2 regions of the Streptomyces sp. NBC_01283 genome follow, and region 2 is predicted to be linked to the other one. Evidence: predicted binding sites of a transcription regulator. Region 2 holds the regulator's gene; the other holds the start of a gene.
What was found. The regulator HspR, encoded in region 2, represses chaperone genes until heat shock. The targets are predictions, from matches to a motif close to TTGAGNNNNNNNNNCTCAA.
Positions count from the first base shown of each region.

Region 1 (14,442 bases), 1.2 Mb from region 2:
TCTTCCGCTTCACAAGGTGATGGACAGCGGGAATTAAGGCTACGCCTCCATTGCCGCCAGGTGCAGACCGGCCCCGTCATCCGTCGCGTAAGTCACATTGGAGCGAAGGTTTCGGCGGCATTATTGGCGGGAAACAAGCGAGGTTCCGCAACGCAGGATGGCCGCGCGGGCCTTGCCCTGCGCGGCGGCTTCACCCGAGCGCGCTTCCGATGCGCCCGCGAATCGCTTCCTTTTCGAACCCTACGTCAACTTCGCACTTCGGGCAGGCCCGGAAGGGTGACCTGGATGCGGCAGCCACGAGGGGATTCGGCCACACCGATGTGCCCGCCGTGCAGATCGACCGCCCAGCGCGCGATGGCGAGCCCGAGACCGGTGCCGCCATCGCTGCCGGGGCCCGCCTGCGGGGCGGCGTTGGCGTGGCTGCCCCGGTTGAAGCGCTCGAAGACGCGGTGCCACTCCGACTCCGGGATGCCGGGGCCCTCGTCGAGGACCTCCAGGTCCAGGGACTCGGGGTAGAGGCCGCGCCGGGCGCGCACGGTGACGCGGCCGTGCGGCGGGCTGTGCTTGACCGCGTTGTCGATGAGGTTGGCCACGACCTGGTGCAGCCGCTCGGCGTCCGCGTGCGCGGTCAGCTCGGGCGGCGTGACGTCCAGGTGCAGATGCACGTCCGTACGCGTGTGGCTGCCGGAGCCCGAAGCGATCCCCGCGCGCGCCGAGGCGACCATGTTGGCCTCCTTCAGGACGCCCGACAGATACGGCCACACCTCGAAGCGGCGGGCCCGCAGCGGTACGACGCCGTTGTCCAGGCGGGAGAGGTCGAGCAGGGTCTCCACGAGGCGCCCGAGCCGCTCCGTCTGCTTCAGGGCCGTGCGCATGGTCTCCGGGTCGGCGGCGGAGACTCCGTCGACGACGTTCTCCAGGACCGCGCGAAGGCCCGCGATGGGGGTGCGCAGCTCGTGCGAGACGTTGGCGACCAGTTCCTTGCGCTGCTGGTCCTGGGCCTCCAGGTCGTCCGCCATGCGGTTGATCGTGGTGGCCACGTCGCCCAGCTCGTCACGGCGGTCGGCGCCGCGCACCCGGCGCGTGTAGTCGCCGTGCGAGACGGCGCGCGCCACGGAGTTCATCTCGTCCAGGGGCGCGGTGAGGCTGTGGGCCACGAACTGCGTGATGAGCAGGGTGGCGATCACCGAGAAGACGGTGATGAAGCGCAGCTCCGTCTCCGTCTTCATCGCCACCATGAGCAGACCCGTGGTGATGAAGACCGAGACGACCACGAGGGTGCCCAGCTTGGTCTTGATGGAGAAGGGCCGCAGCCCCCCGAAGGGACCACTCATCGGACGGCCCACCTCACGGGGTCGGGGTCTCCAGGGCGTATCCCACGCCGTGCACCGTACGGATCCGCTCGGCGCCGATCTTCCGGCGCAGTGCCTTGATGTGGCTGTCGACGGTACGGGTGCCCGACGCGTCCGCCCAGTCCCACACCTCGGCGAGCAGCTGCTCGCGCGAGAGCACCGCACGCGGGGTGTTGGCCAGGCAGACGAGCAGGTCGAACTCCGTCGGCGTCAGATGGACGTCCTCGCTGCGGACCCTGACCCGCCGCTGTGCGTGGTCGATCTCCAGCTCGCCGAGCCGCAGGATCCCGCTGCGCGGGGTGGTCGCGGCCAGCGCGGCCCGCTCGACCCTGCGCAGCAGGACGTGCACGCGGGCCGCGAGCTCCCGCATGGAGAACGGCTTGGTCATGTAGTCGTCGGCGCCGACGCCGAGCCCGACCAGCATGTCCGTCTCGTCGTCGCGGGCCGTCAGCATGAGGACCGGTACCGGCCGCTGGGCCTGCACCCGACGGCACACTTCAAGCCCGTCGAAGCCCGGCAGCATGATGTCCAGGATCAGCAGATCGGGCTGCCAAGCCTGTGCGGTGTCGACGGCCGAAGGACCGTCCATCGCCGTTTGCACTACGAAACCCTCGGCGCGTAGCCGGGCGGCGATGGCGTCGACGATCGTCGGGTCGTCCTCGACCACCAGAACCCGGCGCTGGGCGCCTGGCATCGCCGCCGTCGCACCGTTGTGGGAGGTGTGTGTCTGCTCCATCGCCCCGCCCCTGACACTGATCGCTTGTGTTCGGTCAGCAGGGTACGGGTCGCGAAGGCACCTCGGCTACGCAGCCCTTACGCCGAGGTGCACCACGTCGGGTACGCCTCGGGCAACGGGGATCTCTTCCGTCCGTACCGACTGGAACCCGGCATTCCGTAGAGCGAAGTCGAAAGCGGACGAGGCCTGGGCGGACCACACGGCCAGCACCCCGCCCGGGTTCAGCCGGGACCGGCAGACGGCCAGACCGGCCGGTGAATAGAGGGAGTTGTTGTCCTCGGTCACCGTCCAGTCGGGGCCGTTGTCGATGTCGAGACAGAGCGCGTCGTACGTTTTCGGGGTGCCGTCACAGGCGTCGGCGCCGCCGAGGTGTGCCACGAGGTCTGTGTGCAGGATCTCGGTGCGCGGATCGGCGAGCGCTGCCCCGGAGAGCGCGGCCAGCGGGGCGTCCGCGCCCGAGCAGTGCCAGTCGATGACGGCCCGCTCGCGCTCGACGACCGTGATGCGGCCCCAGCGCGGGTCGGCCGCCGCGTGGGCGAGGGAGAAGCCCACGCCCAGGCCGCCGATGAGCAGCGCGGGCTCCCGGGGGTCTTCGAGGGCGTCGTACGCCGCGTCGACGAGCAGCCGCTCCGAGCGGCCGTCCGAAGTGTCCATGAGGAAACAGCCGTTGGCGATGATCTGCAGAAGCGCACCGTGGCGCCGCAGTACGACCTCGCCGTACGGCCCCTCACGCCGGTCGATCACGACGGGGGTGGTGTGGGTGTGCATGGCGGCCAGCGTAGGGGCGCGGGATCGGGGGAGACTCAAGAAGCGCGGGCCGGCGCGGACGCGCTTTTGACCTGTGAGGTTGATGTGATTCGCGTCTCACGTGGCGCCGGTCATAGACAGCACCGGAAAAATCATCAAAGGGTGGACGTGACGGAAGGAGCGCCTCACCGTGAACCGGAGTGCGTCGGCTGCCACCACGGCACCCGAGGGGATCGCCGAGCCCGGCCTCGACGGCATTCCGTGTCAGCGGGGGCCAGTGCCCGGGGTGGTCGTCCCGGAACCGGTCCATGAGGCGAGTGCCGCCCCCGGTGCCGTAACCGCGCCCGGCGGGGTCGCCGCACACCTGCGCCGTCTGCGCCCCTGGCGGCTGCTGCCGACTCCCACGGGCACGCCCTTCACGTTCGGCTTCGCGGCGATCCTCGCCGTGACGTCCCTCCTGACCTCGTACGCGGCCCCGTCCCTGATCTCGGCGCTGCACCGGCACTCCAGCACGGACGTCGCGCATCTGGCGCAGGAGCCGCTGCTCGTCCTGGTGGCCAGCGCCCTGTGGATCGCCGGTGGCATCGCGTCGCCGTACGCGATCGGCTTCCTGCTGGTCCTCACCGCCCTGGAGCGCCGCATAGGCGCGCTCCGCGCGGCGGGCGTCTTTCTGCTCGGCCATGTCGTGGCCACCCTCGCGACCGAGGTCCCGGTCGGGCTCTCCGTCCTCGCGGGCCACCTGCCCCACAGCTCCCTGCACCGCCTCGACTACGGCATCAGCTTCGGCGTCGCGGCGAGCGTCGGCGCCCTCGCGGGGCTCTTCAGGCCGTGGCTGCGGTGGCTGGTGCTCGCCGGGTTCGGCGGGATGCTCATCGACGACCTCATCGCCTTCGCGGACCCGATGACCAACTGGGGTCATCTGCTCGCCCTGTCGCTCGGTGTCGCCACGTGGCCGCTGGTGCGCCGGTGGCGCCCGCCCGCCTGACCTTCCCTTCACCCTCCGCCGTGCGGCGTCACCCTTCGCCGTGCGGCGTTTCCGCACGTACCGACGTGATCGCTCACAGCGAACACCTCTTGGGGAACATTCATGGACTCACGAGCATTGAGTCCACATAGCTCAACTTGAATGCCGAAGGGGAGATCATGTCTGCTGAGTCCACTGAGCCGAAGGCGTCCACGCCTCTCACACTGCCCGTGCTGCCGCTCGACGACGAGGTTGTCCTGCCCGGCATGGTGGTTCCGTTCGACCTGTCCGATGCCGACGTGCGCGCCGCGGTGGAGGCCGCCCAGGCGGCGGCCCGCTCCACCGGGAGCAGCAAGCCGCAGGTCCTTCTTGTTCCGCGCATCGACGGGACGTACGCCGCGACCGGCGTCCTCGGCACCGTGGAGCAGGTCGGCCGGCTCTCCGACGGCGACCCCGGCGCGCTCATCCGCGGCCGTTCCCGGGTGCGGATCGGTGCCGGGACGACCGGGCCGGGTGCCGCGCTCTGGGTGGAAGGGGTCAAGGTCGACGAGACCGTGCCCGATCCGCTGCCGGGTGCCGTCACCGAGCTGGTCAAGGAGTACAAGGCGCTCGCCACCAGCTGGCTGAAGAAGCGCGGGGCCTGGCAGGTCGTCGACCGTGTCACCCAGATCGACGACGTCTCCGCCCTTGCCGACAACTCCGGATACTCCCCCTTCCTCTCCACCCAGCAGAAGGTCGCGCTCCTGGAGACCGACGACCCGGCCGCCCGCCTGAAGCTGGCCACCGAGCAGCTGCGCGAGCACCTCGCCGAGCAGGATGTCGCCGAGTCCATCGCCAAGGACGTCCAGGAAGGCGTCGACAAGCAGCAGCGCGAGTTCCTGCTGCGGCGCCAGCTGGACGCCGTGCGCAAGGAGCTGCGCGAGATCAACGGCGACAGCAAGGACTCGGCCGAGGAGTCCGACGACTACCGCACTCGCGTAGAGGCCGCCGACCTCCCCGAGAACGTCCGCGAGGCCGCCCTCAAGGAAGTCGACAAGCTGGAGCGGTCCAGCGACCAGTCGCCCGAGGGCTCCTGGATCAGGACCTGGCTCGACACCGTCCTCGAACTGCCCTGGAACGAGCGGACCGAGGACGAGTACGACATCAAGGGCGCCCAGAACATCCTCGATGCCGAGCACGCGGGCCTGCAGGACGTGAAGGAGCGCATCACCGAGTACCTCGCGGTGCGCAAGCGCCGCAGCGACCGCGGTCTCGGGGTCGTCGGCGGCCGTCGCGGCGGCGCGGTGCTGGCCCTCGTCGGCCCGCCCGGCGTCGGCAAGACCTCGCTCGGCGAGTCCGTGGCGCACGCCATGGGCCGCAAGTTCGTGCGGGTCGCGCTCGGCGGCGTACGCGACGAGGCGGAGATCCGCGGCCACCGTCGTACGTACGTCGGGGCGCTGCCCGGCCGGATCGTGCGGGCCATCAAGGAGGCCGGGTCCATGAACCCGGTCGTGCTCCTCGACGAGATCGACAAGGTGGGCTCCGACTTCCGGGGCGACCCGGCCGCCGCCCTCCTCGAAGTCCTCGACCCGGCGCAGAACCACACCTTCCGCGACCACTACCTGGAGGTCGAGCTCGACCTCAGTGACGTGGTCTTCCTGGCCACGGCGAACGTCATCGAGGCCATCCCCGAGGCGCTGCTCGACCGCATGGAGCTGGTCAGGCTCGACGGCTACACCGAGGACGAGAAGGTCGTCATCGCCCGCGACCACCTGCTCCCGCGCCAGCTGGAGCGGGCCGGTCTGCAGTCGGACGAGGTGACCCTGGACGAGAGCGCGCTGCGCAAGCTCGCGGGGGAGTACACCCGGGAAGCCGGTGTACGGAACCTGGAGCGGTCCGTGGCGCGGCTGCTCCGCAAGGTCGCGGCGCAGCACGAACTGGGTGAGAGGGAGCTTCCGTTCACCGTCGGCGACGAGGATCTGCGCGGTCTCATCGGGCGCCCGCACCACGTGCCCGAGTCGGCGCAGGACCCGGCCGAGCGGCGCACGGCGGTGCCGGGCGTGGCCACCGGGCTCGCGGTCACCGGCGCGGGAGGCGACGTGCTCTTCGTCGAGGCGTCGCTCGCGGATCCCGAGACCGGCGCGGCGGGACTGACCCTGACCGGTCAGCTCGGCGACGTGATGAAGGAGTCCGCGCAGATCGCGCTCTCCTTCCTGCGCTCGCGCGGCGCCGAACTGGAGCTGCCCGTCGCGGACCTGAAGGAACGCGGCGTGCACATCCACTTCCCGGCGGGCGCGGTCCCCAAGGACGGGCCGAGCGCGGGCGTCACCATGACGACCGCCCTCGCCTCGCTGCTCAGCGGCCGGCTCGTCCGTACGGATGTGGCCATGACCGGTGAGGTCTCGCTGACCGGGCGCGTCCTGCCGATCGGCGGCGTCAAGCAGAAGCTGCTGGCCGCGCACCGCGCGGGGATCACCACGGTGATCATCCCGAAGCGGAACGAGGCCGACCTGGACGACGTCCCGGCGGAGATCCTGGAGAAGCTGGACGTCCACCCGGTGACGGATGTCCGCCAGGTGCTCGAACTGGCCCTGACGGAGGCCGAGGTGAGGGTCCCGGCCGCCGCGTGACGGCTGGGCCCATCAGCGGGCTCCGCCCGCGGAGGCCGGTGCGTGAGGACCCGGGACCCCGAGAGGGGTTCCGGGCCCTTGTGCGCCGGGGGGCGGACTCAGCCGTTGGCTCAGCCGTTGGCGAGTGCCTGCACCCTGTCCAGTGCGCCGTTGAACTTGTTGTGGTCACCGACCGTCGGACCGGTCGAGGTGTACTGCCACATCGTCTGCACGCCCCAGCCGGCCGGGAGCTCACCCGGAGAGGTGTTGTAACGGGCGATCCAGAGCGGGTTGTTGGCGGCGAAGCCCCCGTAGTTGCCGGTGCACTGCTTCCACCAGCTGGTGGCCGTGTAGATCACGGCGTCACGCCCGGTGCGTGCCTTGTACTGGTTCAGGAAGTCACGGATCCAGGTGACCATCGCGGACTGGGACTTGCCGAAGCAGGCCGCCCCGTACGGGTTCCACTCGATGTCGAGCGCGCCCGGCAGCGTCCTGCCGTCGCGCGACCAGCCGCCGCCGTTGTCCACGAAGTAGTTGGCCTGGGTGGCGCCGCTCGTGGTGTCGGGGGTCGCGAAGTGGTAGGAGCCGCGGATCATGCCCACGTTGTACGAACCGTTGTACTGCTGGGCGAAGTAGGGGTTCTTGTAGTACGTCCCCTCGGTGGCCTTCACGTAGGCCCACTTCACACCGCTGTTCCAGAGCGTCGACCACGCGACGTTGCCCTGGTGGCTGCTGACGTCGACGCCTTCGGTCTGTACGGCGTCGCCGCCGGGCGGCAGACTGCCCTGCCCGTCGTGCTCGATGACGCCCTGTCCCATGCGGGCGGAGCCGCGGGGCGGGGTGTCATCGCCGCCGCTGGCCTGTGCGGCGCCCGGCAGCGTGAGGAGGAGGGAGAGCGCGGAGAGGACTGAGAGCAGGATTCCGGCCGCTGACCGGTGCGAGCGGCGGGGGGTTCCGGGTCTGTGCACGGGCATGTGCGTGCCTCCGTAGGCCTCGATTGAGCTCGATGGAGCTCGTGGGGGGACCTGTCGACATGACGTGGTGTGAACATGTCACGTACGACGCTACGCACGTAGACCTGTGGCTGGGAAGGGGGTCCGGTGTCTGCCGTTGGTCTACTCCTGCGGCGGTGTCCGCGGCATGGCCCCCGGGGGCGTTACGAAATACTGGTCGAGCTGCGGCGATGGGCCGACGCGGGTGTCTGCCGCCGTGCGGGGCGGAAAACTTCTCTGATCCGGAAAGAAAGCGTGCCATGGGTGCTGAAGTGCACGAGGGCGAGAACGACGGTGGGGCCGACGTGAACAGGGGGGTCGACCGCGAGTTCCTCTCCCTGGAGCGGGAGTTGACGCTGCTGCTGCGCCGGGCGCGGGCCTCCTCCGGAGAGATGGCGCGCCAGGTCCACCCCGATCTGGAGCCGGCCGCGTACGGACTCCTGGTCTGCCTCGACGACTCGGGTCCGCAGCGGGCCACGGATCTCGCCGCGTACATCGGCGTCGGCAAGGCGACGATGAGTCGTCAGCTGCGGGCCCTAGAGGAGCTCGGGCTCGTCGCCCGCGAGCCCGACCCCGCCGACGGGCGGGCGTGGCTGGTGCACCTCACCGAGGAGGGCGGTACGCGGTTCCGTACGGTGCGGGCGGGGCGGCGGGAGCAGTACGTGCGGAAGCTGGCCGGGTGGGACCGGGTGGAGGTGGCGGAGCTGGCCCGCTTGCTGCGGCAGCTGAACGAGTCCCCGGAGTCCTGAGGGGCGGGGCGTAGTCGGGGCGCGATTCTGTCTGCGGGTGGGCTGTGGCTTGTCGCGCAGTTCCCCGCGCCCCTTGGGGGTCGTCCGCCGGGTGTCGCCTGCGGGCCGGTCGTGGTTGCTCGCTCAGTTCCCCGCGCCCCTTGGAGGGCGTCCGTGCCCTGTCGCCTGCGGGCCCGTTGCGGTTGCTCGCGCCGTTCCTCGCGCCCCTTACGGGGCTGCCCGCGCCGTTCCTCGCGCCCCCAGAGGGGCTTTCACAGCTCCGCGTACACCACCGCCGCGTCGTCGTGCCGCTTCCCCCGGGGGTACGCCGTGCCCTCGGGGTCCGCTCGTTCCAGTTCCCGGACCCGGTCCACCAGGCGTTGCGGGCCGTCCTTGCGCAGGAGCGTGAAGCATTCCGCCCAGTCGCCCTGGCGGAACGTCTCGACCCAGCGGCCCACCCCGTCCGTCAGGGCCGCCACCGCCGTCACCTCGGAGCGGGGCCAGGTGCCCGTGACCGCGCGGGATGCCGCCGAGGGATCCGCCGCCGCGGTGAAGAAGCCGTCCTCCGCGTTGCGCAGGGCCTCCACGGCGGCCCCGTACGCGCGGCCCGCCACCTCACGCTCGGCCGAGCCGCGCGGCATCGCGCGGACCGCGTCGCGCATCGCGCGGATCCTCGGGGGCAGTTCGGCGAGACGCTCGTCGAGGACCGGCGTGACCCGGCCGTCCGGGCCCGCCATCAGGAGCGCGGAGTCGGACAGGACGAGGTGTTCGACCTGCTCCTCGTCCCAACGCACCAGAATCACGGTGGCCTGAGGCGTACGCGGGTGAGAAAGGTCACAAGTTTCACAATGGGCCTCCGCGGTGCGCACGATCGCCGCCGCGAGGATCTCGGAGAGCGTCATATCCCGTCGCGAAACGGACAGTTCCCCCAGTGCGCCCCCGAGTCGCGCCGTGAACCAAGGGACGGAATGCAGGCAGCCGTCATCTCCGGCAGGCGGAGTCACCCCATCCAGGAGGACGAGCGAACCGCCCTGTCCGGCCGCGGGAAGGATCACCGAGGCATAGTCCTCGTTGGGGCGTGCGGGGTCGCCGGGCTCGGTGGCGAGTTCGATGCGCATTCAGCCAGTCTGCACGAGGCCTTCACAAGGTCATCCGGAGGTGGCAAACGCGAGGGGCGGCCAGGACCGGCAGGTCAGACGCCGGAATTCAGTCGGAATGATCGCTTCCGTCGGCGTGTGGCGGCGAATCCTGCCAAAGCCTGCGGTCGACGTCCAACCGGCGCACCGTGGCCGAGACTTTCGGCCCGGGGCGGGACTTGCTCGCCAACTCCCCGCCGATGTTCACTCCTTCGGGTGGCCAGGCATGTGATGCACGACTGCCACCCATCGGCACTGGAAGGGTCTGGAGCCGTACCTGGGGGCGCGTGTGTTGACGGATCGTCACCCGGGCCCCTGGGCAGACGAAAAACAAGAATGCGAGCACCGGTGCAGAAGATGCGGCCTGGGCGCAAGGGCAAGCAGACGGCTCCCGAAGGAGCCACGCCGGGCGCGACCACCCCTACGGAGCGCTCGCCCGAGCCCACAGCGGGAGAGGCCCCCGAGACCGCGGCGGAAGGGCGGACCGCCTCCGCCGTGACGGCTCCTGACGGCTCGAAGCCCGTGCAGCCCCAGAAGTCCGTCCATTCCAAGCCCACCGCACGCGTGCGCAATCGGCTGATCGTCGCCGTCGCCGTCGTGGCCGCCGCGATCGCCGGGGCCGGAGCGCCCGCGATCATCGCAGCCTCCGGGCAACTGAGCGACGCGCAGCAGCTCGTGACCCTCGCCGAGCACACCCAGGAGGCCGTGTCCCTCGGCCACTCGCTGGCCGACGAGCGCGACGAGGTCACCTCGTTCATCGCGGCGGGCCGCCCGCAGGGCAAGGGCCTCTCCGAGAACCGCAGCGCCCGCGTGGACCGCCAGATCGAGGAGCTGCGCACCGCCGACGCCCCGGCCGGCCTGCGCGCGGACCTCGCCGACATCGGCGCCGTGCGCAGAGCGGCGCTCACCGGCAAGAGCACTGCTCTGGAAGCCCACACGGCGTACTCGAACGTCATCACCGAACTGCACGGCCTCACCCGCGAACTCGCCGAGAAGACCCCGCCCCGCGCGGGCTCGGGCGCCGACGCCCTCGCCGACCTGGACCACGCCGTCGAACAGGCCGCGAGCGCCCGCGGCCTGCTCCTCGCCACCCTCGCCGTCCCGCGCTCCACGGAGACGAGTACCGGCGTCGACCCCGTCACCGGACTGCCCACCACGGTGGTCGAGGAGTCCCCCGCGGGCAGCAAGAGCCGTGACGCCCTCAGCGCCGCGGGCCAGGAGGCCCACGTCCGCGCACAGGCGGCCCTCGCCGACTTCCGGGACGCGGCCACGGACGGCGCCCGCTCCACGTACGACTCGACGGTCACGGGCAGTGAGGTGACCACGGCCGAGAAGTACCTCGCCCGCCTAACCGACCAGCCCTCGCTCTCCGTCGCCGAGCTCGGCTACGACCGCAAGAAGCTCGACACCGCGCTCTCCGCCCGCATCGAGATGATGCGCGGCGCCGAGTCCGCGCTCACCGTGCAGCGCACCAAGGACCTCGCGCAGCTGCGCGACGACGACGTGACGGCGCTGGAGGCCCGCGTCGCGCTCATCGGCGTCACGCTGCTCGTCGCGGTCGGCGTCTCCATGGCGATGGCCCGCAGCCTGACCCGCCCGCTCGCCGTCCTGCGCATCGGCTCGGCCCGCCTCGCCACCGAGCCCGCGCCCCAGGAGCCGATCCGCTTCACGGGCCGCGACGACGAGTTCGCCCAGGTCGTACGGTCCGTCAACGCGCTGCACGAGCATGCGGCAGCCCTCACCGAGCGCCTCACCACGCTTGAGGCCGACCGCAAGCACCTCATCGGCAAGCGGCAGTCCATGGCCGACGAGCGCGAGACGCTGCGCGCCGAACTGGCCGAGGCCTCCGCCCACCTGGAGCGGGTGCGGCAGTCCATCCACGGCACGTTCGTCAATCTGGCGCTGCGCACCCTGGGCCTGGTCGAGCGGCAGCTCGCCGTCATCGAGAACCTGGAGGACCGCGAGCAGGACCCCGACCGCCTCGCCACGCTCTTCAAGCTCGACCACTTCGCCACGGTCATGCGCCGCCACAGCGAGAACCTCCTGGTCCTCGCGGGCGCCGAGCACGGCCACCAGCACCCCGGACCGGTCCCGCTGGTCGACGTCGTGCGCGCCGCCGTCAGCGAGATCGAGCGGTACGAGCGCGTGCGCATCGCCACACTGCCGCCGCACGCGCACGTCGCGGGCTTCGCCGCGGACGACATCAGCCACCTGGTCGCCGAGCTCCTGGAGAACGCGACCTCGTTCTCGCCGCCGGACGCCTCCGTGGAGGTCTCCGGATGGCTCCTGGAGAGCGGCGAGGTCATGCTCTCCGTGCAGGACGAGGGCATAGGGGTGACCGAGGACCGCATGGAGGAGCTCAACTCCCGCCTCGCGGAATTCCGTCCGGACGACGCGTACGACCAGGAGAGCGGGGACGGGCTCGGGCTCGGCCTCTACGTCGTGGCCCGGCTCGCCGCGCGGCACGGTGCACGGGTCCGGCTGCGCGAGCAGAAGCAGGGCGGTGTCGCGGCCGTCGTGGTCCTGCCGAAGTCGATCCTCGCCGCGGCGCCCGCGGTGGGTGCGCCGCCGGCCGGTGTTCCGGTGGCCGGGGCAGCGCCCGCAGTGCACCTGCCCGGCTCGGAGGCCGAGGCGAACTCCAACGTGCTGCCGGGGCGTGCGGCGGTGACCACCGCGGTGCCGACCGCGCCGGAAGCGACGGAAGCGACGGACGCGCCGGACGTGACGGTCGGCGCTGATCCGCTGATCGCGGCCGCCGAGCAGACGGTGCGTGACGCGGAGGCGGAGGCGGAGCCCACGGCCGCACCGGAAGCCGCGAGCGAGCCGGAGCCCGCGCCTGAGCCCGGGCGCGCGCCCGAGCCGGAGCCCGAGGTTTCGCCCGAGACGACCATGGAACTCGCCATTCCGCCCGCCCCGGAGGAGCCGAAGGCTCCCGAGGAGCCGGAAGCGGTGGCCCCCGAAGCCGCCCCCGCCCCCGCCCCCAAGTGGGAGCGCGTCACCGACAAGGGGCTGCCCAAGCGCACGCCCAAGATCACCGCGCCCGAGCCCGCCGTGCCCAAGGCGCGCAGCGGCTCCGTCGACGCCGAAGCGCTGCGCAAGCGGCTCGGGGGCTTCCACCAGGGAGCCATCAGCGGCCGTCGCGACGTAGAGGCCGAGCTGACCGAACGTACCGAACAGAACGAGCAGAACGAGCAGAACGAACGTACCGAAACCATGGGGGACACAGTCGAGGAGGCAAGCAGTTGACTGCGCCCATGCGCTCGCCCAGTTCTTCCACCGGCAGTTCTCCCACCGGCAGCTCCACCGCCGACAGCAGACCGGCCGGGTTCGGACTGAGCAGCGAAGCCCGCAACCTGCACTGGCTGCTGACGAATCTCGTCGAGGAGGTGCCAGGTCTCCTGTCGGTCGCGGTGGTCTCCTCCGACGGGCTGCTCCTGCTCTCCTCCGACCCCGCGCGCAACAGCGAGCAGGCGGTCGACAACAGTTCGGGCCCCAAGGGTTCCAGCGCGGACCTCGCCACCATCGTGTCCGGCCTCGGCTCCCTCTGCATCGGCGCGGGCAAGCTGATGGACGCGGGGTCCGTCAAGCAGACCGTCGTCGCGATGGAGGAGGGCAGCCTCTTCGTCATGTCGATCAGCGACGGCTCGCTGCTCGGCGTGCACGCCACCCCGGACTGCGACATGAGCGTCGTCGCGTACCACATGGCGCTCTTCGTCGGCCGCGCCGGGCATGTCCTCACCCCCGAACTCCGCAGTGAGCTGCGCCAGTCGATGGAGAGCGTCCGATGAGCAGTAAGCCCGGCAAGCTGCCCCAGCGGGGTGGCGCGCGCAAACCCGCCCGAGTGCGTCCGTACTCGCTCACCGGCGGGCGCACCCGCTTCGGCCACGTCCTGCTCGTGGAGACCTTCGTGGCGGCGCTCGACGCCCCCGAGGAGCGCCGCGAGCTGCCGCAGGGCAACGCCATCGCCCGCGTCATGCCGGAGATGCGGGCCATCGTCGAGATCTGCCGCCGCATGCGTACGGTCGCGGAGATCGCCGCGCTCCTGAAGATGCCGCTCGGCGTGGTCCGCGTACTGCTCAGCGACCTCGCAGACCAGGGAAAGATCCGCGTGTACGGAACGGGCCACGGCCCGGGACAGCCGGACCGCGCACTGCTCGAAAGGGTGCTGAGTGGACTCCGCCGTCTCTGAACTCCGCCACCCGGGCCCCGACCCGGACGAGAACCTCCAAGCCTGGCAGACGGACCGCACCCGGGCCCCGATCGCGACGAAGATCGTGGTGGCGGGCGGCTTCGGTGTCGGCAAGACGACCCTGGTCTCCGCGGTCTCCGAGATCACGCCCCTCCAGACGGAGGCGCTGATGACGCAGGCGAGCGAGGACACGGACGACCTCACGTCGACCCCGGACAAGACCACGACCACGGTCGCCATGGACTTCGGCCGGATCACGCTCGACGACGACCTCGTGCTCTACCTCTTCGGTACGCCGGGGCAGCAGCGCTTCTGGTTCATGTGGGACGACCTGGTGCGCGGCGCGATCGGCGCCGTCGTCCTCGCCGACACGCGCAGGCTCCCCGACTGCTTCCCCGCGCTCGACTACTTCGAGAGCTGCGGGCTGCCGTACATCGTGGCCGTCAACCACTTCGACGGCACCGAGGAGTTCGAGCCCGCGGACGTCCGTGAGGCGCTGACGATCCCGTCGCACATACCGGTGCTGATCATGGACGCGAGGCAGCGGATCTCGGTGATCGAGTCCCTGCTCTCGCTGGTCGGCCACGCCCTCGCAGCAACCCCCGAATAGCTTTAGCCTTAAGCTTTTTAGTACGTAGGAGAAGCGCCGCATGCGGAAGATACTCGTCGTCGGAGCCGGTCAGGCCGGGCTCCAGATCGCTCTCGGACTCCAGTCACAGGGGTACGAGGTCACCCTGATGTCCAACCGCACGGCGGACGAGGTCCGGTCCGGCCGTGTGATGTCCACGCAGTGCATGTTCGACACGGCGCTGGAGCACGAGCGTGAGTTGCAGCTGAACTTCTGGGAGTCCCAGGCCCCGAAGATCGAGGGCCTCGGCGTCTCGGTCGCCGGGCCCGACTCCTCCCGCGTCATCGACTGGGTCGGCAAGCTGGACGGCTTCGCCCAGTCCGTTGACCAGCGCGTGAAGATGGCGGGCTGGATGGAGACGTTCGCGCAGCGGGGCGGCCAG
Region 1 is NZ_CP108430.1:3,304,679-3,319,120, reverse strand. Features, by position in the region: gene OG302_RS14950 (HAMP domain-containing sensor histidine kinase) at 246-1,334, opposite strand; gene OG302_RS14945 (response regulator transcription factor) at 1,348-2,088, opposite strand; gene OG302_RS14940 (spermidine synthase) at 2,155-2,856, opposite strand; gene OG302_RS14935 (rhomboid-like protein) at 3,026-3,820, shown strand; gene lon (endopeptidase La) at 3,979-6,408, shown strand; gene OG302_RS14925 (lysozyme) at 6,519-7,361, opposite strand; gene OG302_RS14920 (MarR family winged helix-turn-helix transcriptional regulator) at 7,640-8,128, shown strand; gene OG302_RS14915 (protein phosphatase 2C domain-containing protein) at 8,380-9,225, opposite strand; gene OG302_RS14910 (nitrate- and nitrite sensing domain-containing protein) at 9,580-12,489, shown strand; gene OG302_RS14905 (roadblock/LC7 domain-containing protein) at 12,498-13,031, shown strand; gene OG302_RS14900 (DUF742 domain-containing protein) at 13,028-13,432, shown strand; gene OG302_RS14895 (ATP/GTP-binding protein) at 13,413-14,042, shown strand; gene OG302_RS14890 (styrene monooxygenase/indole monooxygenase family protein) at 14,083-14,442, shown strand, end outside.
Region 1: a site for HspR is predicted at 3,938-3,956, ahead of lon (endopeptidase La). Genes of this name have one in related genera too.

Region 2 (14,442 bases):
TTGCCGTGTCAGCGCCCCCGAAGGCCAGGTTGCGCGTAAGGCCGGGATAAGAGTTGAGTGCCCCAGACTCAGCTCTGTTGACTCAAGTGAAGCGCTCATGCATCCTTGAGTCAGATCCACTCAAGAACCATCTGGAGGAATCGAAATGGCACGTGCGGTCGGCATCGACCTGGGCACGACTAACTCTGTCGTCAGCGTTCTTGAAGGCGGCGAGCCCACCGTCATCACCAACGCCGAGGGCGCCAGGACCACGCCGTCCGTCGTCGCCTTCGCGAAGAACGGCGAGGTGCTGGTCGGCGAGGTTGCGAAGCGCCAGGCGGTCACCAACGTCGACAGGACCATCCGTTCGGTCAAGCGCCACATGGGCACTGACTGGAAGGTGGACATCGACGACAAGGGGTTCAACCCCCAGCAGATCTCGGCGTTCATCCTGCAGAAGCTGAAGCGCGACGCGGAGTCGTACCTGGGCGAGAAGGTGGCCGACGCGGTCATCACCGTCCCGGCGTACTTCAACGACTCGGAGCGCCAGGCCACGAAGGAGGCCGGCGAGATCGCGGGCCTGAACGTCCTGCGCATCGTGAACGAGCCGACGGCCGCCGCTCTCGCGTACGGCCTCGACAAGGACGACCAGACGATCCTCGTCTTCGACCTCGGTGGCGGCACCTTCGACGTGTCCCTCCTGGAGATCGGCGACGGCGTCGTCGAGGTGAAGGCCACGAACGGCGACAACCACCTCGGTGGTGACGACTGGGACCAGCGCGTCGTCGACTACCTGGTCAAGCAGTTCCTGAACGGCCACGGCGTGGACCTCTCCAAGGACAAGATGGCGCTCCAGCGCCTGCGCGAGGCGGCCGAGAAGGCCAAGATCGAGCTGTCCTCCTCCACGGAGACCTCGATCAACCTGCCCTACATCACGGCCTCCGCCGAGGGCCCGCTGCACCTGGACGAGAAGCTCACGCGCGCCCAGTTCCAGCAGCTCACGTCCGATCTTCTGGAGCGCTGCAAGACGCCGTTCCACAACGTCATCAAGGACGCGGGCATCCAGCTCTCCGAGATCGACCACGTCGTCCTCGTCGGTGGCTCGACCCGTATGCCCGCCGTCGCGGAGCTCGTCAAGGAGCTGACCGGCGGCCAGGACGCCAACAAGGGCGTGAACCCGGACGAGGTCGTCGCCATCGGCGCCGCCCTGCAGGCCGGTGTCCTCAAGGGCGAGGTCAAGGACGTCCTGCTCCTCGACGTCACCCCGCTGTCCCTCGGCATCGAGACCAAGGGAGGGATCATGACCAAGCTCATCGAGCGCAACACCACGATCCCGACCAAGCGCTCAGAGATCTTCACGACGGCCGAGGACAACCAGCCGTCCGTGCAGATCCAGGTCTACCAGGGCGAGCGCGAGATCGCGGCGTACAACAAGAAGCTCGGGATGTTCGAGCTCACCGGTCTGCCGCCGGCCCCGCGTGGCGTGCCGCAGATCGAGGTCGCCTTCGACATCGACGCCAACGGCATCATGCACGTGACGGCCAAGGACCTCGGCACCGGCAAGGAGCAGAAGATGACCGTCACCGGCGGCTCCTCGCTGCCGAAGGACGAGGTCGACCGCATGCGCCAGGAGGCCGAGCAGTACGCGGACGAGGACCACAAGCGCCGCGAGGCGGCCGAGTCCCGCAACCAGGGCGAGCAGCTCGTCTACCAGACGGAGAAGTTCCTCACGGACAACGCGGACAAGGTTCCGGGTGACGTGAAGACCGAGGTCGAGTCCGCCGTCGAAGAGCTGAAGGAGAAGCTCAAGGGCGAGGACACCGCCGAGATCCGCACGGCCACCGAGAAGGTCGCCGCTGTCTCCCAGAAGCTGGGCCAGGCCATGTACGCGGACGCTCAGGCCGCGGGTGCCGAGGGCGCTGCCCCCGGTGCCGAGGGCGCCGAGGCCCCGAACATGTCCAAGGACGACGACGTGGTCGACGCCGAGATCGTCGACGACGAGAAGCCCGGTGACACGAAGGGCGGCGCCGCATGACCGAGGAGACTCCGGGCTTCGGCGACAACGCCGAGAAGCCTGACGTCCCCTCCGGCGCCACCCCTGATGACGCGGCGCCGCAGGCCGCCGAGCCCTCCATCGAGGAGGGCCCGGCGGCCCCGGCCGGGGACGCAAGCAAGGCATCCGCCCAGTCGGCTCAGTCCGCCCAGTCCACTCAGGACGTCGGTCTGATCGCGCAGCTCGACCAGGTGCGTACGGCGCTCGGCGAGCGCACGGCGGACCTCCAGCGACTGCAGGCGGAGTACCAGAACTACCGCCGCCGTGTGGAGCGGGACAAGGTCACGGTCAAGGAGATCGCCGCGGCGAACCTCCTGTCCGAGCTCCTCCCGACCCTCGACGACGTCGGCCGCGCCCGTGAACACGGCGAGCTGGTCGGCGGCTTCAAGTCCGTCGCGGAGGCCCTGGAGACGGTCGTCGCCAAGATGGGCCTGCAGCAGTTCGGCAAGGAGGGCGAGCCCTTCGACCCGACGATCCACGAGGCCCTGATGCACTCGTACGCACCGGACGTCACCGAGACGACCTGCGTCGCGATCCTGCAGCCGGGGTATCGCATCGGCGAGCGCACCATCCGCCCCGCGCGGGTGGCCGTGGCCGAGCCGCAGCCGGGCGCGCAGACGGTCAAGGGCGAGTCCGAGACCGCTGCTTCCACGGACTCCGCCGACGCGGCGGAGGACAAGGAGACCGGTGGCCCGGACGAGGGCTGACATGACGGAGCTGTTGTGAAGCGAGAGGAGGGACGTCGGGGATGAGCACCAAGGACTTCATCGAGAAGGACTACTACAAGGTCCTCGGCGTCCCCAAGGACGCCACCGAAGCCGAGATCAAGAAGGCGTACCGGAAACTCGCACGCGAGAACCACCCGGACGCCAACAAGGGCAACGCGAAAGCGGAAGAGCGCTTCAAGGAGATCTCGGAGGCGAACGACGTCCTCGGGGACCCCAAGAAGCGCAAGGAGTACGACGAAGCGCGTGCTCTCTTCGGCAACGGCGGCTTCAGGGCCGGTCCCGGAGGCGCGGGCGGCGGCGGCTCGTTCAACTTCGACCTGGGCGACCTCTTCGGAGGCGGCGCCCCGGGCGGCGGTGGAGCGGGCGGCGCGGGCGGCGGCTTCGGGGGCGGTCTGGGTGACGTCTTCGGGGGCCTGTTCAACCGAGGCGGCACGGGCGCGGGCGGCGCGGGCACGCGTACGCAGCCCCGGCGGGGCCAGGACATCGAGTCCGAGGTCACGCTGAGCTTCACGGAGGCGGTGGACGGGGCCACGGTCCCGCTCCGGATGTCCTCCCAGGCTCCCTGCAAGGCCTGTTCCGGCACCGGCGACAAGAACGGCACACCGCGCGTGTGCCCGACCTGCGTCGGCACGGGCCAGGTCACGCGGGGAGGCGGCGGCGGTTTCTCCCTCACGGATCCCTGCGTGGACTGCAAGGGGCGTGGGCTCATCGCCCAGGACCCCTGCGAGGTCTGCAAGGGCTCGGGCCGGGCGAAGTCGTCGCGCACGATGCAGGTCCGCATCCCCGCGGGGGTGTCGGACGGCCAGCGCATCCGCCTGCGAGGCAAGGGCGGCCCCGGTGAACGGGGCGGTCCGGCAGGCGACCTGTACGTGGTCGTGCACGTCGACACCCACCCGGTCTTCGGCCGCAAGGGCGACAACCTGACGGTGACGGTACCGGTGACGTTCGCCGAGGCGGCACTGGGCGGCGAGGTCAAGGTCCCCACGCTGGGCGGCCCTCCCGTCACGCTGAAACTGCCGCCGGGCACGCCCAACGGCCGTACGATGCGGGCGCGGGGCAAGGGCGCGGTCCGCAAGGACGGTTCACGGGGCGACCTGCTCGTGACGGTGGAGGTATCCGTACCGACGTCGTTGAGCGACCAGGCGAAGGAAGCTCTGGAGAGCTACCGCGAGGCGACTGCGGACGACGATCCGCGGGCAGAACTGTTCCAGGCCGCGAAGGGAGCATGAGATGGACGGCCGTCGTCGACAGTCCAATTTTGGGCGGGCGTACCAACTGACTGACGAGACGCCGGTCTACGTCATCTCCGTGGCCGCCCAGCTCAGCGGACTCCATCCGCAGACCCTGCGCCAGTACGACCGCCTCGGTCTGGTCTCCCCGGACCGCACGGCGGGCCGTGGCCGGCGCTATTCCGCCCGCGACATCGAACTGCTGCGCACCGTCCAGCAGTTGTCGCAGGAGGAGGGCATCAACCTCGCCGGCATCAAGCGCATCATCGAGCTGGAGAACCAGGTCGCCGCGCTGCAGGCGAGGGTGGTCGAGCTGTCCAGCGCCGTGGAGGGCGCGGCCGCCGCGATGCAGCAGCGCGAGGCCGCGGTCCACGCGTCGTACCGCCGCGACCTGGTCCCGTACCAGGACGTGCAGCAGGCGAGCGCCTTGGTGGTGTGGCGTCCTAAGAGGACGTCGGAGCAGTAATTTTTCGTGCGCCGTGCGCGCCGTCGGGGCCGGGAGGTGGGAACCTCCCGGCCCCGACGTGCGTTGGCGGTGACGACCTGAAGATTCTTTGCTTGTTTCATGCTGGGGAAGTGGGGGGCTCGCCATGACCATGGTGGGACTTTTCTGGATCGCCGAGGGCGATGTGTACGTGGGCGCGAAGCCGTCGGGCCTCGCGGCGGGGGCGCGGCTCACTCCGGAGGGAGTGGTGGCCCTGGGGGACAAGCAGGCGGGTCTGTGGCCCTGGGAGGACGTCCACGCCCTTTCGGTCGAGGACGCCCCCGTGAAGTCCCTGAAGCGCAACGTGGGCGTGCTGGTGGACCTGGCGCTGACGGTGGGCCTCGGCGGCGGCGACGAGGCGCCCACGATGACGCTGCGGGTCTCGGGCGCCGAGGGCGACACGGACCTGACGGTGTACACGGCGGCGGCCACGGGCTACTCGCAGACGGAGTACGAGCTCTCCCGCGCCCTCCTGTCCCGCCTCACGCAGGGCGCGGGCACGCTGCTGACGACGCTGGCGGCGATGGCGGAATGGGGCAGACGCCACGAGGGCGGCACCCCGAAGACATCGGACCGCGAGGCCCTGCTGCGCACCTGGACGGACCTGAACGACTGACCTGCGGCAGGTTCAGCCCTCCGCGTCCCCCGTATCCCCGGTCTCCCCCGTCTCTTCCGTCTCTTCCGTGTCGAGAATTCCTGACCGGCCTATGAGATAGCCGAGTTGGGCCCGGCTTTCGCTGCCGAGGATGGCGGCGAGTTTGGCTATGTGGACGCGTGCGGTGCGGACATTCATGCCCAGACGCGCGGAGATCTCGGAATCGGTCAGCCCCTCGGTGAGGAAAGCGGCGATGGCGCGTTGGCGGGTGGTGATGCCGTTCTCCGCAGGCTGGGGCGCCGACTGGGGCCACATGGGGGTGGCAAGGCGCCACAGCCGGTCGAAGGTGGTGGCGAGGTAGCCGACCACGGCGGGGTGGCGCAGTTCGAGGGCGCGGCTGCGGTCCTCGCTCGCGGGGATGAAGGCGACCTTGCGGTCGAAGACGAAGAGCCGCTCGGTGACCTCGTCGAGGGTGCGCACCTCGACATCCCCGTCGAGCTGTTCGAAGTGGGCCAGAGCAGGCAGCGAGTGACGCGTCGTGTGCTGGTAGAGCGTCCGCATCCGGCAGCCACGGGTGAGCAGCGCCTGCTCGCGCGGAAGGGCGGCTTCCAGGATGTCGGGAGGGCGGGATCCGCCGGGCTGGATGGTGAGCACTTCCTGCGAGGCCGCCGCCTCGGCCCGGCCGACGGCTTCGTTGATGCGGGCGATTCCCCTCAGCTCCGTGGTGGTGGCGGCTTCATCGGCCTCGTGGGCACGGGGTTCTGTCGTCACGTCGACTCATTCCATCGCCGAGTTCAGTGATCCTTGTCGAGGATTCCGGACTGGGCGATCAGATAGCCGAGTTGAGCTCGGCTCCCGCTGCCCAGGGCGGCGGCGATCTTAGCGATGTGGGCGCGGCAGGTGCGGACGTTCATGCCGAGCCTGCGGGCGATTGCCTCGTCGACGTGGCCCTCGATGAGCATTCTGGCGATCGTGCGCTGTACGCCGGTGATGCCGTTGGTGGGTGGGGCGTACGGCACGTCGTCGACCAGGGGGGTCGCCCGGCTCCAGAGTTGCTCGAAGACCTTGGCCAGGTACTCGATCAGGCCAGGGTGACGAAGCTCCAGAGCCGCGTCCTGCCGGGTGTGCGCGGGAATCAGGGCGACCGTGCGATCGAAGATCATCAGTCGGTCGACCAGCTCCTCCAGGGTCCGTACGGCGACGTTCCCCTGGGCCATCCGTGCCGCGTAGGCCAACGTTCCCTGACTGTGCCTGACGGTGTGCTGGTAGAGGGTGCGCATGGTGATGCCCCGGTCGATGACGGTCTGCCCGCGTTTCATCGCCAGGTTGAGCACGTTCTCGCTGCGTCCGCCGCCGGGCTGGATCGTGAGGATCTCGGAACGGCACTCCGCCGTGGCCCGTTCGATGACTGCGCCGATCCGGGCGTCTCCCTCCAGAACGGTGAACCCCTGAGTGGTGGGTTCCATCTGTGAGGTGATCGCCATGAATGGCTCGAAGACATCGGTTAGTTCAACGGCGATCCTTCGGCGTTCCTGTATCTCGCGCTCGATGGGGTGCAGCCGCTGGGCGAGCGCGGCGGACGGCGGCACGGGACGCAGCCAGTCGGCGTCGTCGGGGTCCGGGTGCATGAGCCCGGATTCCACTAGGCAGGGAACCTTCTCGGCCTCGGCCCGCGTCAGGCGTCCTGTACGCAGAGCAGTGGCGTACAACTCTGATCCCTCGACACAAAGTGGGGTTGAGGGGTGAGGATGTGTCGGTATTGCGCCTGTTGTAAGCAAATCTCCACCCCCCAGGGTCCTGAACGTGCAGGAACATGATGCATCCACCCTGTGGCTTTGACGTGCTGAATTGAGACATCGTCTTGTTGAGCCGGGGGAGAGGAACCTACCAAGTGAGGACGAAGCCGACCATGTTTAAGCGCATGCTTCGCTCGGTGCTTGTCACCACCTTCTCCGCAGGGCTTGCCCTGGGCACGGTGAGTACGTGTGATCTTGTCTGGGGGGCCAAGCCCGCGAAGGCTCCTTCCGTTTCGGCCTTGCCCGGAGATCTCGTGTGGGGCGTGGCGCCGGCAGGGGGCGACGCATGAGCACCCCGCCCGACGACCGCACCTTCCGCCGAGAAATGGCCACCGCCTACCGTTCCGGCTGGCACTTCATCGATCTCGCCACCGCGATACCCCACGCCGGCGACTCGCTGATGGTCACGCTCCTCGGGGAGCCGGTGGTCGTCACCCGTGACGACGAGGAGGAGATCCGGGCCTACCGGTGCCTCCGCAAGCCGCGGGGCGCCCCACAGCCCGTGCGGTGTGCCATTCGGTACGGGATGGTCTTCGTCAATCTCGACCGGCGTGACCACCAGCTGGTCGGTGAGCCGGGGCAGCCCGGCGTCGGCCGCGAGCGGCAGGACCAGCAGAGTTCCACCACTACAAGAACCATTACAGCCACCCCCCGCAGCGCCTGACGCGATCCCCCGTCGTTGTACATCGCGCAGGTGCTTCCCCCAGCAGCGGCGCCACCGTGGACCTGAACACGGTGGCGCCGCTGTGGTGTGTGCGAGGGGGGAAGGCTGGCGCTGCGGGCCCGGAGGCTATGCCTCCAGCAAGGACTTCGTGCCCATCGCCCGCGTCAGCGTGATCTCGATCAGCACGCGGTCCGGATTCGGCCTCGGCACCCTCCCGTACCGCTCCTCGTAGCGCCGCATCGCCACCGCGATCCCGGCCTCCTCCGTACGGATGCGCGCGTGCCCCTCCAGCGTCGCCCAGCGCCGCCCCTCGACCTGGCAGACCGCCACCCGCGCCCCGGGACCCTCCCCGTCCGTCGCCGCGAGCACGTGGGCGACCTTCGCGCTCGACTTGTTTGCGAGGACGCGGGCCACACCCGTCTCCGGGTCGTAGGTGACACCTACGGGAACCACGTGCGGGGTGCCGTCGGGTCGCGGGGTCGTCAGCGTGCACAGATGCCGTTCACGCCAGAAGCTGAGATACGCCGGGGTCGGGTGGTGAGGGTCCATGGCCATGCGAGGGAACCTAGCCGTTCTCCGGCCATCACCTTCCCTTGAGTGGAATAGACTCAACTTTATGTACGCTGTTTAAGTCAGGTGAGGTCGCGGAACCCGCCAGGGAGAACGCACGCACCCGTACGCGAACGCCGTACGCACCGCAAGGACGCAAGGAGGAGACGACGCACGTGGACGCCGAGCTGACCAACAGGAGCCGGGACGCGATCAACGCGGCCAGCAGTCGGGCCGTGCAGGAAGGGCATCCCGATCTGACCCCCGCGCATCTGCTGCTGGCACTGCTTGAGGGGCAGGACAACGAGAACATCACCGACCTGCTCGCCGCGGTCGAGGCCGACCAGGCCGCCGTCCGTGCCGACGCCGAGCGCGCCCTGAGCGCCCTGCCCAGCGTCACCGGGTCGACCGTCGCACCGCCGCAGCCCAACCGCGACCTGCTCGCGGTCATCGCCGACGCCTCGCAGCGGGCGAAGGAGCTGGGCGATGATTACCTCTCCACCGAGCATCTGCTGATCGGCACCGCCGCCAAGGGCGGTCCCGCCGGAGAGGTCCTGAGCAAGCACGGGGCCACCGCCAAGAAACTGCTCGACGCGTTCGAGACGGCAAGGGGAGGACGTCGGGTGACCACACCGGATCCGGAGGGCCAGTACAAGGCCCTGGAGAAGTTCGGCACCGACTTCACCGCCGCCGCCAGGGAAGGCAAGCTCGACCCCGTCATCGGCCGTGATCAGGAGATCCGGCGCGTGGTGCAGGTCCTCTCACGGCGCACGAAGAACAACCCCGTGCTCATCGGCGAGCCCGGCGTCGGCAAGACCGCCGTCGTCGAAGGGCTCGCGCAGCGCATCGTGAAGGGCGACGTTCCCGAGTCGCTGAAGAACAAGCGGCTCGTCTCCCTCGACCTGGGGGCCATGGTCGCCGGCGCGAAGTACCGCGGCGAGTTCGAGGAGCGGCTCAAGACCGTCCTCTCCGAGATCAAGGAGAGCGACGGCCAGATCATCACGTTCATCGACGAGCTGCACACCGTCGTCGGCGCCGGCGCGGGCGGCGACTCCGCCATGGACGCCGGCAACATGCTCAAGCCCATGCTCGCCCGCGGTGAGCTGCGGATGGTCGGCGCCACCACCCTCGACGAGTACCGCGAGCGGATCGAGAAGGACCCCGCACTCGAACGGCGCTTCCAGCAGGTGCTCGTCGACGAGCCGAGCGTCGAGGACTCCATCGCGATCCTCCGCGGGCTCAAGGGGCGCTACGAGGCGCACCACAAGGTGCAGATCGCCGACAGCGCGCTCGTCGCCGCCGCCGCGCTCTCCGACCGGTACATCACCTCGCGCTTCCTGCCCGACAAGGCCATCGACCTCGTCGACGAGGCCGCGTCCCGGCTCCGGATGGAGATCGACTCCTCCCCCCTGGAGATCGACGAGCTCCAGCGTTCCGTCGACCGGCTGAAGATGGAGGAGCTGGCGCTCAGCAAGGAGACCGACCCCGCGAGCAAGGAGCGCCTCGAACGGCTGCGGCGCGACCTCGCCGACAAGGAGGAGGAGCTGCGCGGGCTCAACGCGCGCTGGGAGAAGGAGAAGCAGTCCCTCAACCGCGTCGGTGAGCTGAAGGAGAAGCTCGACGAGCTGCGCGGCCAGGCCGAGCGCGCCCAGCGCGACGGCGACTTCGACACCGCGAGCAAGCTGCTCTACGGCGAGATCCCCACCCTCGAACACGACCTGGAGGTCGCTTCCGAGGCCGAGGAAGAGGTGTCCAAGGACACCATGGTCAAGGAGGAGGTCGGCCCCGACGACATCGCCGACGTGGTCGGTGCCTGGACGGGCATCCCCGCCGGGCGGCTCCTCGAAGGCGAGACGCAGAAGCTGCTGCGCATGGAGGACGAGCTGGGCAAGCGGCTCGTCGGCCAGACCGAGGCCGTGCAGGCCGTGTCCGACGCCGTGCGGCGCACGCGCGCCGGGATCGCCGACCCCGACCGGCCCACCGGGTCCTTCCTCTTCCTCGGGCCGACCGGCGTCGGCAAGACCGAGCTGGCGAAGGCCCTCGCGGACTTCCTCTTCGACGACGAGCGCGCCATGGTCCGCATCGACATGAGCGAGTACGGCGAGAAGCACAGCGTGGCCAGGCTGGTCGGCGCCCCGCCCGGGTACGTCGGCTACGAGGAGGGCGGCCAGCTCACCGAGGCCGTGCGCCGGCGCCCGTACAGCGTCGTGCTCCTCGACGAGGTCGAGAAGGCGCACCCGGAAGTCTTCGACGTGCTGCTCCAGGTCCTCGACGACGGACGCCTCACGGACGGGCAGGGACGGACGGTGGACTTCCGCAACACCATCCTCGTCCTGACCTCCAACCTCGGCAGTCAGTACCTCGTCGAGCCGCTGACCTCCGAGGAGGAGAAGAAGCAGCAGGTCCTCGAAGTCGTACGGGCCTCTTTCAAGCCGGAGTTCCTGAACCGGCTTGACGACCTCGTCGTCTTCTCCGCGCTCGGCAAGGACGAGCTGGCGCACATCGCCCAGCTGCAGATCGACCGGCTCGCCGCGAGGCTCGCCGAGCGGCGGCTCACGCTGGAGGTCTCCCCGGAGGCGCTGGCATGGCTGGCGGACGAGGGCAACGACCCGGCGTACGGCGCGCGCCCGCTGCGCCGCCTCATCCAGACGTCCATCGGCGACCGGCTCGCCAAGGAGATCCTCTCGGGCGAGGTGAAGGACGGCGACACGGTCCGCGTGGACACCTTCGGCGATGGCCTGATCGTCGGTCCGGCGACGGCCGGGACGGCATAACCCGGTCACATCGGGGGCGGGGGTTGCGGGCCCCCGCCCGACATGGGGCAGGATGGCGGAATCCGTACGAAGGGACTAAGCACGTGAGCATCGACCCGTCCTCGATTCCGAATTTCGGGGGACAGCCCGAACCGCAGCAGGGCGATGGACCGGCGGGCCCCGTTGTCCCCGACCAGGACCTGGTCAAGCAGCTCCTGGACCAGATGGAGCTCAAGCACGTCGTCGACGAAGAGGGAGACCTCGCGGCGCCGTGGGAGGAGTTCCGCACGTACTTCATGTTCCGTGGCGAGGACGACCAGCAGGTCTTCTCGGTGCGGACGTTCTACGACCGCGCGCACGGCATCGAAGAGAAGCCCCAGATCCTTGAGGCGATCGACGACTGGAACCGCCGCACCCTGTGGCCGAAGGTCTACACGCACACGCACGACGACGGCACCGTCCGCCTCATCGGCGAGGCGCAGATGCTGATCGGCACGGGCGTCGCGCTCGAGCACTTCGTGTCGTCGACGGTCAGCTGGGTGCGGGCCGCCATCGAGTTCGACAAGTGGCTGGTCGAGCAGCTCGGCCTGGAGGCCGAGGTCGACGGCACCGAGGGTGAAGAGAAGCCCGACGACGAGGCCTAGGTCTCCACAGCGTCACCGAGCCCGGCCGGGGCGCCCACCACTGGGCACCCCGGCCGGGCTCTCGTGGTGTCCGGGGCTACAGCGACTTGAGCCGCGAGACAGCGTCGGCCAGGACCTCGTCCTTCTTGCAGAACGCGAAGCGCACGAACGGCGCCCCGGCCTCCCGGTGGTCGTAGAAGACCGCGTTCGGGATGGCGACGACGCCGATGCGCTCGGGCAGGGCCCGGCAGAAGGCGAAGCCGTCCGACTCGCCCAGGGGCCGGATGTCGGTGGTGACGAAGTACGTGCCCGCCGGGCGGTAGACGTCGAAGCCCGCGGCCGTCAGGCCCTCGCTCAGGAGGTCCCGCTTGGCGCGCATGCCCTCGGCGAACGACGTGAAGTACGCGTCGGGCAGGGCGAGGGCCTCCGCGATCGCGTACTGGAACGGGCCCGACGACACGTAGGTGAGGAACTGCTTCGCCGAGCGGACCGCCGTCACGAGCTCCGGCGAGGACGTGATCCAGCCGACCTTCCAGCCGGTGAACGAGAACGTCTTGCCCGCGGAGCCGATCGTCACCGTGCGCTCGCGCATGCCGGGGAAGGAGGCGAGCGGGATGTGCGCCGTGCCCTCGCCGTCGTCGAAGACCAGGTGCTCGTACACCTCGTCCGTGACGACGAGCAGGTCCCGCTCGACCGCGAGCCTCGCGATCTCGGTGAGCTCCGCGCGGGTCAGGACCGTGCCCGTCGGGTTGTGCGGGGTGTTCAGGAGCAGCAGCCGGGTGTGGGGCGTGATGGCGTCGCGCAGCTCGTCCAGATCGAGGCGGAAGCGCCCCTCGGCCGCGTCGGGGCGCAGCGTCACGGGGACCCGCTTGCCCCCGGCGAGGGCGATCGACGCCGCGTACGAGTCGTAGTACGGCTCCAGGGCGATGACCTCGTCGCCGGGCTCGACCAGGGCCAGCAGGGACGCGGCGATGGCCTCGGTGGCACCCGCCGTGACCAGGACCTCGCGGTCGGGGTCGTACGCGAGTCCGTACCGGTGCTGCTGGTGCGCGGCGATCGCGGTGCGGAGCTCCGGGATGCCGGGGCCCGGCGGGTACTGGTTGCCGCGCCCGTCACGCAGGGCGCGGACCGCGGCCTCGCGGATCTCCTCGGGGCCGTCCGTGTCGGGAAAGCCCTGCCCGAGGTTGATGGCACCCGTTTTCACGGCCAGCGCGGACATCTCGGCGAAAATCGTCGTACCGAACTCGGCGAGGCGGCGGTTGAGCAGCGGGCGCCCGCTCCCGGATGTGGAGGTCATGGCCGCCATCCTGCGCCGAACCTCTGGAGTTCCTCAACTCACGTACGGGCTTTGGGGCCTGAAGTGATGCCCGGGGAGTGGCTCCTGACCTGCGGCGGGGGCGTCGTTGTTGATCGTCGTTGGTCGTTGCCGATCCTTGTTGGACGGCCCGGAGACGGCCCGGCTCGGGCCCTGCACGCGCATGCTCACCAGGGCGGAGAGGAAGGCACCGAAAGAGCAGTCTTACGAGCCGCACGACCCCAGAGCCCGTCCCTAGATCTTGCTCCTGTGGCTGCTGAGACGTGGCCTGGTGAGTGGCGCTGTTTCATGCGCCTGGGCGTGAGCCGGTGCGCTGGAAATGCTCCGGTCCGAGGGTGCGCACTGTGGGTACGTGCGCTTGGGCTGGATACCGTGTGAAGCAAAGGCTGGTGCCCGTGCCGACACCTCGCATGGTCACTGTGCTTCTCGGCTCCCAGACCCCGGGCCGCTCACAGGACAGGACGGCCGAAGATGGCCGGAGCCCTCGGATCCTGCAGCGGATACAGGGGCCCCGGCATCCCGTCCTCCCCGCCACCTTTGGGGCGACTCCCGCTCGCTCCAACGGGGGAGGACGAAATGGCGCGGGGACACCTGTGGGGGAGCCACAATGTCTCCGCGCCTTGCGGCCGCCGTCGATCGCCGACAAGCGGCGGTGGCCGCACTCGCCGCCAGCCACCTCACCTAGCACCTGGCCAAGGGTTGTGGGTCCCCTGGCGAAGGTGAGAGACAGTGGCGAGCGGGAGTTCCTATTTCGACGGCCAGCCGACCGCTGCGGCCTCCTCGGCGAGGGAAGTGCGTAGAGCGATCAGACCGGCCAGATCTGCATCGCGCACGAATAGCTCCATCAAGACGCCAGCTCGCCAGTAGCTCACCTCACGGACCGCGTCCACGATCTCCACGATCACCGCAGCCTGTTCAGGCGACGACGCGTTCATTGGGACACCTTCCAAGGGAGCACCAGAACCCGGAGGGATCCCACCCCCACTCTCCTCCCTTTGAGGAGCCCTTAACCGGAATTAGCCGTGCTAGTTCACCCGTTGACATGCAAGGATCACGAACAGGTGGCTGAGCCGCTCCGCTTGTGCGTCTGCCCTTGTGGGAGACGAGCAGGAAGGGGGCGCCTATCGGGCGGGCGACGCTCACGGAGTCGGGACTTAGGCGAGTCGGTATATCCGGGCGCCCTGGCCAGCGCGAGCGATGAGCCCGCACGCTTCGAGGCGCTTCAGCTGGTAGTGCACGGCTGACTTGCTCGTGAGCCCTACCTTGGTCCCGATCTCTTCGAGGGTGGGGCACTCCCCCGTCTCGGCTATAGCCTCCCTGATGCAGCGAAGGATCTGCTCCTGGCGCTCCGTGAGACTCACTGTCCGGCGCCGTCCGAGCGGGCACGCTGCCGTAGCGCGGCCCGCCCGGCGGGACTCAGCGGGTGCCGCGCCAGAGCCGTGGAGAGCGTTAGCAATCGGCGGCGCAGTGCAGTGCGGCCCGGACGCTGGGCGAGCTGCTCGTAGGTCGCGCTCCACTCCCGTTGCACGCGTACTAGATCTTCGGGAATCGAGGGGTTCATGGATTCACTAGATCGTATGTTCGATTTTTAGGTCAAGGTGAAGCACCACCACGAGATCGATCTCAGGTTTTGACCGTCGCTATGGCTTGGGCAACTCGGTGACAAACGTCCCG
Region 2 is NZ_CP108430.1:4,496,266-4,510,707, reverse strand. Features, by position in the region: gene dnaK (molecular chaperone DnaK) at 146-2,014, shown strand; gene grpE (nucleotide exchange factor GrpE) at 2,011-2,739, shown strand; gene dnaJ (molecular chaperone DnaJ) at 2,781-3,989, shown strand; gene OG302_RS20495 (heat shock protein transcriptional repressor HspR) at 3,991-4,455, shown strand; gene OG302_RS20490 (hypothetical protein) at 4,580-5,089, shown strand; partial or broken gene OG302_RS20485 (LuxR C-terminal-related transcriptional regulator) at 5,102-5,794, opposite strand; gene OG302_RS20480 (helix-turn-helix transcriptional regulator) at 5,863-6,696, opposite strand; gene OG302_RS20475 (hypothetical protein) at 7,151-7,528, shown strand; gene OG302_RS20470 (pyridoxamine 5'-phosphate oxidase family protein) at 7,655-8,083, opposite strand; gene clpB (ATP-dependent chaperone ClpB) at 8,254-10,851, shown strand; gene OG302_RS20460 (YbjN domain-containing protein) at 10,935-11,474, shown strand; gene OG302_RS20455 (pyridoxal phosphate-dependent aminotransferase) at 11,551-12,759, opposite strand; gene OG302_RS20450 (hypothetical protein) at 13,515-13,703, opposite strand; gene OG302_RS20445 (LexA family protein) at 13,923-14,129, opposite strand; gene OG302_RS20440 (GntR family transcriptional regulator) at 14,409-14,442, opposite strand, start outside.